DNA from 4 places in the Bacillus sp. AP8 genome. Region 1 is predicted to be linked to each of the others. Evidence: predicted binding sites of a transcription regulator. Region 1 holds the regulator's gene; each other region holds the start of a gene.
The links. Region 1 encodes Rex, which represses fermentation and respiration genes when NADH is low (regulators of the CRP and FNR family bind a similar motif). Its sites were predicted from a motif close to TTGTGAAATATTTCACAA; they were not measured.

Region 1 (3,193 bases):
AGTCTTCTGCCTTGCGTTCAAGATAATAGCTATAATTTCCATGATACTTTTTAATCGTATGTCTAGATAATTCATAAATGACAGAAACGACCTTATCCATAAAATAACGGTCATGGGATACGATTAGTACTGCACCCTTGTAATTTTGTAAGTATTGTTCTAGCCAAGTTAATGTTTCAATATCTAAATGATTGGTAGGTTCATCAAGGATGAGAAGGTCTGGTTGTGAGAGCAATAGTTTCCCTAAAGCTAATCTTGTTCGTTGTCCGCCACTTAACGAAGAAATGGGGGTTGCATAATCGAACTGCTGAAATTGAAGACCATGTAAAACAGATCGGATATCTGCTTCGTATTGATATCCTCCTTTTTCTTTAAAAGAAATTTGCAGCTCATCATAGTCTTTTAAAACTTTTTGATATTTTTCATCGTTGTTATACGTCTCTGGTAATGTCATTTGATGTTCTAGTGATCGTAATTGCTGTTCAAGTTGAATTAATGGTGTATATACGGTTAACATTTCATCCCAAATGGAGCGCTCAGAATGTAAACCCGTATTCTGTGCTAGATAACCTAAAGATAAATCCTTTGGCTTTATTATTTCTCCATCATCATAGGACATTTGATCAGCAATGATTTTTAACAAGGTTGATTTTCCGGCACCATTTCTTCCTACTAGACCTATACGATCCCTTTTTTGTACTTCTAGCTTTATATCAGAAAGGATTTGCTCAGCTCCATAATATTTCGATAATTTATTTACTTGTAACACAATCATATTATTCACCTCAGTTGTCTTACTGATAGTGTATACGAAACACACTATTGGAGCAATTAAAGGAATATAAATTGTGAAAAACAGTACAAACTGTGGCACAAAATTGTGAAAATAGTGTATCATCAATGTAAAGGGGGTAATAGATGGGAGAAGTAACTTAATCAGTTGGATTGGTAAAGTTAAGATTGGGATAAAAGAGACCAGTTAAACGGGTAACAAAGCCATTGGTAGACAAAAGCTTTGTTACACCTGAAAAAGGGGATGTTCTTTCTATGAAATGGAATGTTAATAAGAGGATTGCTTAATCCATACTTATTCATCCATTCTGTTATACTTAATGAAATCAAAAAGGCATAGAAAGTTCATAATTATATTATATTTTGCGCAATTATTAATTTTAAATGTTTCGAACATTATTACTGTGGAAGCGTTTACAACTGTTTTTGCAATAATTACATTATGTGCATATGACAAGATAAAGGTATAATTATTGAATTAAATATTTTCGAGTAGGAATAGTAAGAAATTCAAGCCCTGATTATTATAGATAATTTATTGAACTTTAAGAGCAATTATAATGGGGGGAGCAGATTATGCCACAGGAAAACATAAAAATTCCTCAAGCAACAGCAAAGAGATTACCTTTGTATTATCGTTTTTTGAAAAATTTACATTCGTCAGGAAAGCAACGTGTTTCATCAGCTGAACTAAGTGAAGCTGTAAAAGTAGATTCCGCTACAATTCGTAGAGATTTTTCTTATTTTGGAGCGTTAGGTAAAAAAGGTTACGGTTATAACGTAAATTATTTATTATCTTTTTTTAGAAAGACACTTGATCAAGATGAATTAACGAAAGTCGCATTAATTGGGGTAGGAAATTTAGGGACTGCTTTTTTGCATTATAATTTTTTGAAAAACAATAATACGAAGATTGAAATGGCTTTTGATGTTGATAAGGAAAAAATCGGTACAAAAATAGGTGACGTTACCATTTTTGACATGGATGAAATGGAAGAGATTCTACAAAAAGAAGGAGTAACGGTTGCAATCCTAACCGTCCCAGCTCCTGTAGCACAACCTATCACGGATCGTTTAGTTGGTGCTAATGTAAAAGGAATCTTAAACTTTACACCAGCAAGATTAAATGTTCCACTTTCTATTCGTGTCCATCATATTGATTTAGCGGTAGAATTACAATCGCTTGTATATTTCTTAAAGCACTACCCAATAGAAGATATACATGACATCGAATTAGAGCATCAAGAACAGGAATAGAAAAGAGGTTATCTGAAGGTAATATATCATTTATCTTTAGATAACCTCTTCTTCATTTCAAGCTTATATGATGTTTTATAAAATCATATAAGCTTATAATGAGTAATCAGAGTATAGATGCCATTATTTAAGGTTTCTTTTTTTGCATTCTCTTTAACCGGAAATGTAGCATTACTAAACGGATTCCAGATCCGAAATCAATGGTTGCTAAAAATACTATTAGGAATGATAATACATTCCATCCATCGGCTGATACATAATTAATAGCCAGAGCAGTAAAAATGATTCCAAGTATGATGTAAATGATACCTGAAGTTAAGGGTGACTGACGTCTCATAGTAATCCTCCAATAAAGCTTTGCACTTGTTCGACTTGTTTCATCATATCTTCTATTTGATCTTGGAACATTAGCTGCACAATAACAACTGTAGTGTTCATCATGACATGAGCAAAAATCGGTACTATAATTCGTTTTGTTTTAACGTATAGGAATGCAAAGGTGAATCCCATAGCGGTGTATAGAATGATATGCTCAAATTCTAGATGTGCTAAACCAAATATGATCGAACTAATTAATGCGGCTAATATAAAATTCATTTTTTTATAAAGAGAACCAAAAATAATTTTTCTAAATATCAATTCTTCTAGTATTGGTCCAACTATAGAAGTTATTATAGCAAATGATGGAACAGAAGAAATCACATTTACAAGGGTTTGAGTATTTTCGGAGCCTACTTCGATTCCAATTAATCTTTCTATATTTGCTGCAATAGTTTGAGCGAAGAAAGCTAGAAAAATTCCCGCTATAGCCCAAAGAATGGACATACCCACTGGTGCAGGAGGTTCATTTCTTATCCAACTAGCTGAACCAAAATCCTTTCTCATTAAAATCAGTGTAATAATTAAAGCTACGATAAAGCTAAATATAGACCAATAGGCAGTAGCATAGATATTTATCGTATTTTCAGAAGCTCCCATTGCAAGACCAATATATTTAAAGAGAGGAGCACCAATAATACCGGATAATTGCATGGCAATATACACCATGATGACATACCAATATTCTTTTTTCACACTATTATCTCCTTTTGAAGTTACATATCTATTATTGTACTTCTTTTTGATGAAAGGTTACAAACCATTC
Region 2 (3,193 bases), on a different contig from region 1:
GGGTCTAAACGCACTGTTTGCTTATACAGCCGTGTTAACATTAGGTATTCCTTGGCAAACCGCTTTAACTGGTGTTTTAATTTCTGGGGTAATTTTCGTATGTTTATCTCTTTCAGGTATCCGTGAAAAGATTATTAATGCTATTCCAGTTGAATTGAAAAATGCAGTTGGAGCAGGTATTGGTATATTCATTGCTTTTATCGGATTACAAAGTGCAGGAATCGTTGTTGCTAATTCAGCTACATTAGTTGGAATTGGTGATTTAACAAATGGTAATACATTATTAGCAATCTTCGGAATCGTTATTGCGGTTATTTTATTAACAAGAGGATTTAAAGCAGCCATTTTTATTGGTATGATTATTTCTACAATTGTTGGTATGATTTTTGGATTAATTAAAGTTCCAAGCCAAATAGTTGGTGCTGTACCAAGTATCGAGCCAACTTTTGGAGCAGCTTTTGAAGCATTTAAAGAACCGTCACAATTATTAACAGGTGATATTTTCATTGTTATTTTAACATTCTTATTCGTAGCCTTCTTTGATACAGCTGGAACATTAGTAGCTGTTACGAAACAAGCGGGTATTATGAAAGGAAACGAACTACCACGCGCTGGTAGAGGTCTATTAGCAGATTCACTTGCGATTGTAGCTGGAGCTATTTTTGGTACATCTACAACAACTTCTTTCGTTGAGTCAACTGCTGGGGTTGCAGCTGGAGCACGTACAGGATTTGCAGCAATCGTAACTGGTATTTTAATGCTATTGTCGCTATTCTTCTTCCCGTTACTATCTGTTATCACATCTGCTGTAACAGCACCTGCACTAATTATTGTTGGTGTTCTTATGGCAACGTCACTTAAAGATATCGAGTGGAATAAGTTTGAAGTAGCAGTACCTGCTTTCTTTACAGTTGTAATGATGGCATTAACATATAGTATTGCAACTGGTATAGCAATTGGATTCTTATTCTATCCAATTACAATGATTGTTTCAGGAAAAGCGAAAAAAGTACATCCGATTATGTATGGATTAGCTGTTATTTTCTTGTTATACTTTATCTTTTTAAAATAATAATTAAAGTACTTTATAGAGCTAGTCCAACTATCATATATGATAGTTGGACTAGCTTTTTTTGTGTTTATGCTTAGTTTACTAGTGTTTGAAATGTTATATGAATAAACCATTTTTGGTAATAATTTTTTAGAGAAAAAAGAGGTTTAGTAATGTGAATTAATGAACAATATTAAAGTAGTAATTATTCGTATAATAATTGTTAAGAGGGGAAATACAGTGAGTGAATTATCTGTAAGTGCATTAGTTATTCGATTTGTGTTAGGTGGTTTAGCCGTTTTAGCTTCAACAATTATTTCAAGGAGGTTAGGAGAAAGAGTTGGAGGTATATTTGCTGCTTTCCCAGCCGTTTATTTAGCGGCCTTACTTTCTATAGCGCTAGATTTTAAAGGTGAGCTTCTTGTTGAACACTCCGTTGTTCTATCAAAAGGTGCTATTTTCGGTATGCTAATTAATATTTTTATCGCCGTTATCGCTGGGTATTTGCTACCGAAGCAAGGATGGAAAATAGGTCTAACAAATTCTATGATGTGTTGGCTTGTATTTTCAGTAGCTGTTGTATTGCTTACGTCGCAGTTTAAATAAGGGGGTGAGAAGAAGTGGATAAAGATTTATGGTTTCGTTTTTTACTTGGAGGAACAGCGGTTATGCTAAGTTATCTCATTAGCGTCGTTTCTCCATGGAGGATATTAGCGGGGATATTTGCTGCATTTCCAGCTGTTATGATTACAGCTGTCATAATGGTTGGAATAAAATCAGGATCTAAAAAGGCTGCTTATATAGCAAATGGCTCAGTGTTTGGGATGATTGGCGGGGTTGTTTGTGTTATCACTGTTTTGTTAGGTTTACAAATCAGTGGTAATTGGTTGTTTAGTATTTGTATTGGTATTTTTAGTTGGTTAATAAGCTCTGTTGCTATTTCATATATAAGATTTAACCCTAAGCACATAACTGTAAAGAGAAAATAATACATAAACAATAGAGATGTGATGTGAAAAATTAGAGTCATTGTTGCAATCTTTTTTACGAATATTACTAGATCTGTAAGAGAAAAAATGATTTACATCTTTTAGTAGATTAAAAGTCGCATTGCTATTTCTATAATAGTTGTGTTGAGCAGAAAGAATTTTTCTCTGCTCTTTTTTATTTGCGGAATAAAATCATATTTGTAAGAATTGGGAATTTAAGTTAAAATTATACTTGTAATATTTAGAAAAACATTCCAAGTTAGTAAATTTTACATAGTTTTTTGTAACCGTTTTCTAACAGGTTAATCCTCGTATGTTTTACCCCGATTTCCAAACTTCTATATTTCTTCTGGCAAAGTTTAAATGTAAATTGTCATCTATCGGTATATAACGACAAATGGAGGAGAGAGATAATGAAGCATCCATATTTAAGAGAAGAACATGAGATTTTTCGTCAATCATTCAGAAAGTTTTTGGAGAAAGAAGCATACCCTTATTATGAACAATGGGAAGAAGATCGAATTATTCCTCGCTCTTTTTGGACAAAGATGGGTGAGCAAGGTTTTTTATGTCCAGACTTACCTGAAGAATATGGTGGTAGTGAAGTAGACTGGGGATTCAATGTTGTAATAAATGAAGAGTTGGAGAAAGTAGGTTCAGGTTTAGTTGGAATAGGTCTTCATAGTGACGTTAATATCCCGTATATTATGGCGTTTGGAACAGATGAGCAAAAAGAAAGATGGCTGCCAAAATGTGTTAGTGGAGAGTGTATTACAGCTATTGCTATGACAGAACCAGGAGCAGGGTCGGATTTAGCAAATATAAGTACAACGGCTGTTTTAAATGGAGACCATTATATTGTTAATGGACAAAAAACATTTATAACTAATGGTATTCATTCTGATTTAGTCATCGTCGCTTGTAAAACAAATCCGAAAGCAGTGCCTAAGCATAAAGGCATTAGTTTGTTGGTTATTGAAAGAGATCATCCGGGATTTTCTCGAGGTAGAAAACTAGATAAAATTGGCTTACATTGTCAGGATACAGCAGAATTGATTTTTGAAGACTGTAAAGTCCCAAAAGAAAATCTACTAGGGGAAGAAGGTCATGGTTTTCTTTATATGATGCAAAAACTACAGCAGGAACGTCTTAT
Region 3 (3,193 bases), on a different contig from region 1:
ACAAATACCAAAACAACAGTTCAAACAACAATGTCAGGCTATATCTCATCGATTATTTAAGACAGAGGAATGGGTAAATGCCCAGACAGTTGCTATAACAATTTCTAATGAATTAGAAATCGATACTACTTCTATCATTGAGCAAGCTTGGCTTGAAGGGAAGAAGGTAGCTGTTCCAAAATGTAAATCTTCTGATAAAACGATGACGTTTCGTTATATTGAGAGTTTTGAACAACTTGAAACGGTATATTATCAATTGCAAGAGCCTATTGTTGAACAAACAGAAGAAGCTTTACAAAGTCCATTTGATGTCATGATTGTACCTGGAGTTGTTTATGATAAATCAGGATATCGGATTGGGTTTGGAGGAGGATATTATGATCGTTATTTGGAGAATTATAAAGGATTGACTATTTCACTTCTTTTAGAAGAACAGTTATATCAGAATATCCCACATAACCAATTGGATGTTCCTGTTTGTTTATTAATTCTACCGAATGGAGTCATAGAAACAAATGGTTGAAATAATACTATATATAGCCCTAATTGTAATCACTAGTATGGGTGGATATTATATTAAATCTTTATCATTATCTGGTAGTATAGCTACTTTTATTACTGGATGCTGTGTAGTGATTGGTTTTGGTTGGAGAGGTTTATTCGTATTAGGTGCGTTTTTTTTAACTTCAAGCTTATGGTCCAAATATAAACATCAACAAAAAGGGACATTAAATGACATGCTTGAAAAAGGAGCTCGAAGAGATTGGATTCAAGTTGTAGCAAATGGTTCAATTGCTTCAATTTCTTCACTTCTGTTTTTCTTCACGAATGAAAATATATGGCTATATGCTTTTATAACTTCGATTGCCGCGGCTAATGCTGATACTTGGGCCTCAGAGATTGGGGTCTTAAGTAAAAGAAAACCAATCTATATTTTATCTGGGAAAATGGTGGAGAAAGGAACATCCGGAGCTATATCATGGCTTGGAACCTTATCTTCTTTAGGCGCATCTCTTTTTATCGGACTTTTAAGCTTTAGCTTGTTTTCTATTCAATCCTTTACCTTATTGCTTTTGGTCATACTGATAGGATTTCTAGGGAGTGTGATTGATACACTATTAGGTGCAACTATTCAAGCTATTTATCAATGTAAGATATGCGGTCTCAAAACAGAAAAAAAATACCATTGTCGAGAAAAAACATTTTTAATAAAAGGAGCGAATTGGTGCAATAATGATATAGTAAACGTTTCGTCTATTTTCATTGCAACGCTGATCTTTGTATTCTCTTATATGATTTTTGTGGGTTATTAAGGATATTGAAGAAAGAATAACCTAACGGCCCATATAATTCCATAAAAAGTTTGTGAAATATTGAACTTGTAACAAAATGGACATCTATGAAGCGCTTACTTAACAACATGACTACCGTATTTTATATTAAAATTCTAGCGTATACTTAATAAGTACACTTTATAAGAAAAATGTTTTTTCGAAAGGAAAGAATGAAATGAACACAAAAAATAAAGTTAATCGAGTAGTACTAGTTGGAACTGGTTTTGTAGGAAGTAGCTATGCTTTTGCATTATTGAACCAAGGAATTACTGAAGAGCTGGTATTAGTTGATGTGAATAAAGAAAAAGCAGAGGGCGAAGCAATTGATATGAACCACGGTTTACCATTCGCACCTTCAAAAACTAAAGTGTGGAGTGGATCATATGCTGATTGTAAAACAGCAGATATCGTTGTTTTAACAGCTGGAGCAAACCAAAAACCTGGAGAAACACGTTTAGATTTAGTAGCTAAAAATACAGCGATTATGAAATCTATTGTAGAAGAAATTATGGCTACTGGTTTTGATGGAATTTTCTTAGTTGCAGCAAACCCAGTTGATATTTTAACTTATGCTGCTTGGAAATTCTCTGGTCTTCCAAAAGAGCGTGTAATTGGATCAGGTACAATTCTAGATACAGCACGTTTCCGTTATGAGCTTGGAGAATATTTTGATATTGATACTCGTAACGTTCATGCATACATAATCGGTGAGCACGGTGATACTGAACTTCCTGTATATAGCCATGTTAATTTAGGTGCAAAACCACTCGCAAAAGCTCTTGAAACAAAAGCTGATTATAAAAAAGAAGATCTTGATGAAATGTTTGTAAATGTTCGTGATGCAGCTTACAAAATCATCGATCGTAAAGGTGCTACGTATTATGGAATTGCAATGGGATTAGCTCGTATTACTAAAGCGATTCTTCAAGACGAAAACAGTATCCTAACAGTTTCGGCTTATCTAGAAGGTCAATATGGCCAAGAAGATATCTACATTGGAGTTCCATGTGTAGTAAATCGTAGCGGATTAAGAGAAATTGTTGAATTAGAGCTTAATCAAGAAGAGAAAGAAAAATTTGCTCATTCAGTAAAAGTTCTAAAAGAAACAATGGCTCCAATTGAATCTTTAAAATAGAATGTTTTTTAAAAGATTTTTGCTTTATCTTTAAATAAGTTCGCTGAATAAATATAGTATAAAAAAGTCGAATGGAGAGTTAGGTGCGAGACTCCTGAGGGAGCAGCGGGATAGGTGAGAACCCACAGGTACTATGTGCCGAGGATGCTCACCACCCGCCCCGCGGAAAGCGAGCATCCTGGAGTGGAATTCAACTCAGCCTATATTCAATACTTGTTCATAGGCAACAAATTATGCGAAAACATCCTTAAAATAGCTTTATTACACAAAATTGCTGTTTTGGATGAAGGTGAATGAGGAGCAGAATCCTGAAGGATCAAAAGCGACTTCAAATAAATGTTTGCGATAATTCGTGCTCACTTGACTCATCGAAGACTTAAAATATTTATAATATAATTCATAAAAATCCCTCTTATGATGAACACTATCACCTAGGAGGGATTATTTTATGAAAATGTTTTTGGTAAAAGTCATTTTACTTATTGTTTTGTTTAGATTGGCTTATAAATATCGATATCGATTAATGAATTTATTACTTAGTATTAAGTTCATTAGACGTTATATAGTAGCACAGTCTATGAAAATGCCTTTTCCTAGTGGATTTCTTTTTCAAAGCTTTATTTCTTAGAATAAAGGCTATTAGTTTATAACAAAATAAGAACCCATACTTTTGAACTAGTGTTTCTTTTAGCAGCCATGCTTAAAAATAAGCTTACAATTGTAG
Region 4 (3,193 bases), on a different contig from region 1:
TTTTCAGCCGGTGTCATGTATTTTGTTTATCGTTACAATAAGAGATTAGCCTTGAGAATTAATAGTAAAGCAGTTATGGCAGCTGCAAAAGATAATATTTCTGATGCATGGGTAAGTATTGGAACAGCAGTAGGAATCTTTGGAGCACAATTAAACATGCCGTGGCTAGATAGCGTAACTGCTTTTCTTGTTGGGTTATTAATATGTAAAACAGCTTGGGATATTTTTAAAGAAGCAACTCATGAATTAACAGATGGTTTCGATGGAGAAAAGCTTTTATCCTATAAAGATGTTATCTCAAAAATAAATGGAGTAGAAGGAATTAAAGAGATAAAAGGTCGAAATTATGGAAATAACGAAGTGATTGATGCAGTTATAACTGTTGATCATACTTTAAATATTTCTGATGCACATGATATTGCAACTTATGTGGAAAATATCATGAGAAGTGAATATGGTGTATATGACATTCATATACATGTTGAACCGAATATTATAGTAGGAAAGGAAATGTAGGGTTATTTGTGTCTAATAGAAAAGAAATGAGGGCTGTATCAAATGTGATCGTTTGATACAGCCCTATTGCTTTTTTTAAACAAGATGATGCAACTGGGAGAGGAATTAAACTAGGCCTATATTCATTAACTTTAGGTAATTAAGTTTGCGAAAACGATCTTAAACCCATATGACATTTTTAAAGAAGCAGGGAAATGGAATAAAATAACGAATTTATTATTGAGTAGGCTTGCCTTTTCCTCGTTAAAAGGAACGGATTAATACAATAAATGAAGAATGAACTATAAAAAGGTTAGAAGTGAAAAATGAATGCAGTTTGAAAATGGAATGTTTGCTTATGAACTGTTGATAAGTGATTAAACCTATTAGTTTGAAGAGTCGTCTAGGAGGTGGCAGATTGAAAAAAATATCTTGTATCATGGGTGCCTGCATTATTTCGATATTGATGTTATCAGGATGTATCAATACAAAGCTCGATATAAACAATTTATCGAGAGTGGATGTAGAAAAAGCATCATCAGATAGTCCAGATAATAATGAAACTATTTCAGAGGAAGAAGACCTAAAAGTTTTAAGAAAAGCATTTAAAGCGATAAATAAAGAAAATGCTAAAATCAAAATGTCTAGGGAAGAAGATGTTAAAGTATCTTTATTTTTTGAATATGATAAAAATAACCCAGAGATCATTGTGGAATATCTAATTTGGTTTGAAAGTAATGGGACTGCAAAAATCATTGAAAAAGATAAAAATATATATGGGAAATTAGACAAAGAAAATGCTCAAGTGATAAAAGATATCCTTCTAGAAAATAAATGATCGTTTAGATTATCGACAAAAGGTATGGAGAGGAGATTTGCTCTTCATACCTTTTGTTCTTTTTATATATTTATTAGTAAACAGGAAGCTACTTCTAATGTGAGTTGATTTCTAAAAGACAACAATAAGTCGATTTTTTTATGATGTGGTGTAACGAACGAATATCAAATACATACAAATTTAGTTGATTGAAGCAGATAGCGTTGACTCCTTCAAGAAAAGCAAGAAAGCCTAGACCCTAGACAAGCGTAGCGAGGGAAGTAACTTTTATAGTTTAAATCCGTTTATCGATTGTTCAAGTGAACAACAATGTGGATCAGATTGATTAAGAAATTTACATGTTAAGTACATTAAAATATTTATTAAACCTAAAAAACCAAAGAAATATAATGAATTTATGCCTTTATCATTTGATATGAAATTGGCATGAAAATTGCGTTAGTATTATGTGAAGTTAGTCAAATACATAATACATATATATAACATGTTTGAGAGTTATGTAGCAGTCCATAAAATACGTCTGAAATAGAACGGAGGCAATATGGGATGAATCATTTATTCCTTGACGAACAGATTGATATAGGTATGAATTTAGGCGAAATGGCTATGAATAGATCAAGTATGTATCAGCTATTATCAAGGGTTATTCAATTTCCAACGTTTTCTCTTTCTAATGAACTTTTGAATGGAGAATTTTATAGTAAGATTGAAAACTCTGTGCAATGGATTAATGTTAGTAGAGGTGTTTTTAATGAAGCTCTTATCCAGTTAATTGTACTTGCTGAGAATAAAAAGAACGTTTCTCCTAAAGAAATGTTAGAAAAAATGAAAGAAGAGTGTACACACTTATTTTTGAATGAAGAAACTTCCTCTGTTAGTCTCTATGAAACGATGTATCTTAAAAACACAGATGAACAAAAAAGCTTTAATGTTGATTCGTTAGATAATGTATATAGTGTAGAAGAAGCTTTTTTTAGAACAGATCCTGTTAAATACTCGGATCATCTTGTTAATGAATTGTGTTTTCTTGGATATTTGTGTAATCAGGAAGGTGAAGCGTGGAAGTGTGGGAAAATAACAGATGCTCATCAATGGAGAAATAAGCAATGGGAGTTTACAATGAATCATTTGGGAAAATGGGGAGAGGATTTCTTTGCAAACTTGGAAAAATCAACAAATCTTGAAGTTTACAAAACTATTGCCTCTTTAGGAAGGACCTTTTTGAAATTAGAGAGAGGTTATTAGAATAAATCATTATGCTTTAAATTGTAAAATATAAAATTTTCTGTTTTTGTAATTCGATTACTTCATTGTAGTAATTGAAGAAGTAGATATAATGATAATAGATCGTTTTTACATAATGATAAATATTCTACATTTTATTAGAAAAGAAAGAGGAGGATTTAAAAAGATGAATTTATCCAAGTTACCACGAAAAAAATATACAAACTGCTATACACCTTTGGAAAAGTTAGAGTCACTTTCGACTGTACTAGGAGGACCTACGATTTACATAAAGCGTGATGACTTATTAGGGCTAACTGCTGGAGGAAATAAAACAAGAAAATTAGAGTACTTAGTAGCCGATGCAGAGTTGAAAGGTGCAGATGTTCTGGTAACTTGTGGCGCTGTTCAATCGAATCATTGTCGCTTAACCTTGGCTGCTGCAGTAAAAGAGAAAATGAAATGTGTACTAGTACTAGAAGAGGGAGAGAACAAGGCAAGTGATGAGCCAACGGGCAATTACTTATTGTATAAACTTCTTGGTGCTACTGACTTGAAATTTGTTCCTGAAGGTTCCGATCTAATGGAAGAAATGCAAAAAGTCGAAAAAGAGCTTATTAAAAAAGGACATACACC

Region 2: the regulator Rex is predicted to act here: its motif matches at 1,225-1,242, upstream of BN349_RS21990 (DUF3147 family protein).
Region 3: the regulator Rex is predicted to act here: its motif matches at 1,364-1,381, upstream of BN349_RS12005 (L-lactate dehydrogenase).
Region 4: the regulator Rex is predicted to act here: its motif matches at 1,780-1,797, upstream of BN349_RS20050 (TorD/DmsD family molecular chaperone).

The regions. Positions count from the first base shown of each region.
Region 1 is NZ_CAPG01000092.1:5,051-8,243, forward strand. It holds gene BN349_RS21765 (ABC-F family ATP-binding cassette domain-containing protein) at 1-775, opposite strand, end outside; gene BN349_RS21770 (redox-sensing transcriptional repressor Rex) at 1,369-2,049, shown strand; gene BN349_RS21775 (YdiK family protein) at 2,177-2,386, opposite strand; gene BN349_RS21780 (CPBP family intramembrane glutamic endopeptidase) at 2,383-3,123, opposite strand.
Region 2 is NZ_CAPG01000093.1:25,589-28,781, forward strand. It holds gene BN349_RS21985 (NCS2 family permease) at 1-1,072, shown strand, start outside; gene BN349_RS21990 (DUF3147 family protein) at 1,292-1,657, shown strand; gene BN349_RS21995 (DUF3147 family protein) at 1,672-2,040, shown strand; gene BN349_RS22000 (acyl-CoA dehydrogenase family protein) at 2,454-3,193, shown strand, end outside.
Region 3 is NZ_CAPG01000041.1:17,846-21,038, reverse strand. It holds gene BN349_RS12015 (5-formyltetrahydrofolate cyclo-ligase) at 1-523, shown strand, start outside; gene BN349_RS12010 (DUF92 domain-containing protein) at 516-1,313, shown strand; gene BN349_RS12005 (L-lactate dehydrogenase) at 1,510-2,469, shown strand; gene BN349_RS23875 (hypothetical protein) at 2,918-3,097, shown strand.
Region 4 is NZ_CAPG01000084.1:9,931-13,123, forward strand. It holds gene BN349_RS20040 (cation diffusion facilitator family transporter) at 1-516, shown strand, start outside; gene BN349_RS20045 (hypothetical protein) at 914-1,333, shown strand; gene BN349_RS20050 (TorD/DmsD family molecular chaperone) at 1,880-2,578, shown strand; gene BN349_RS20055 (D-cysteine desulfhydrase) at 2,745-3,193, shown strand, end outside.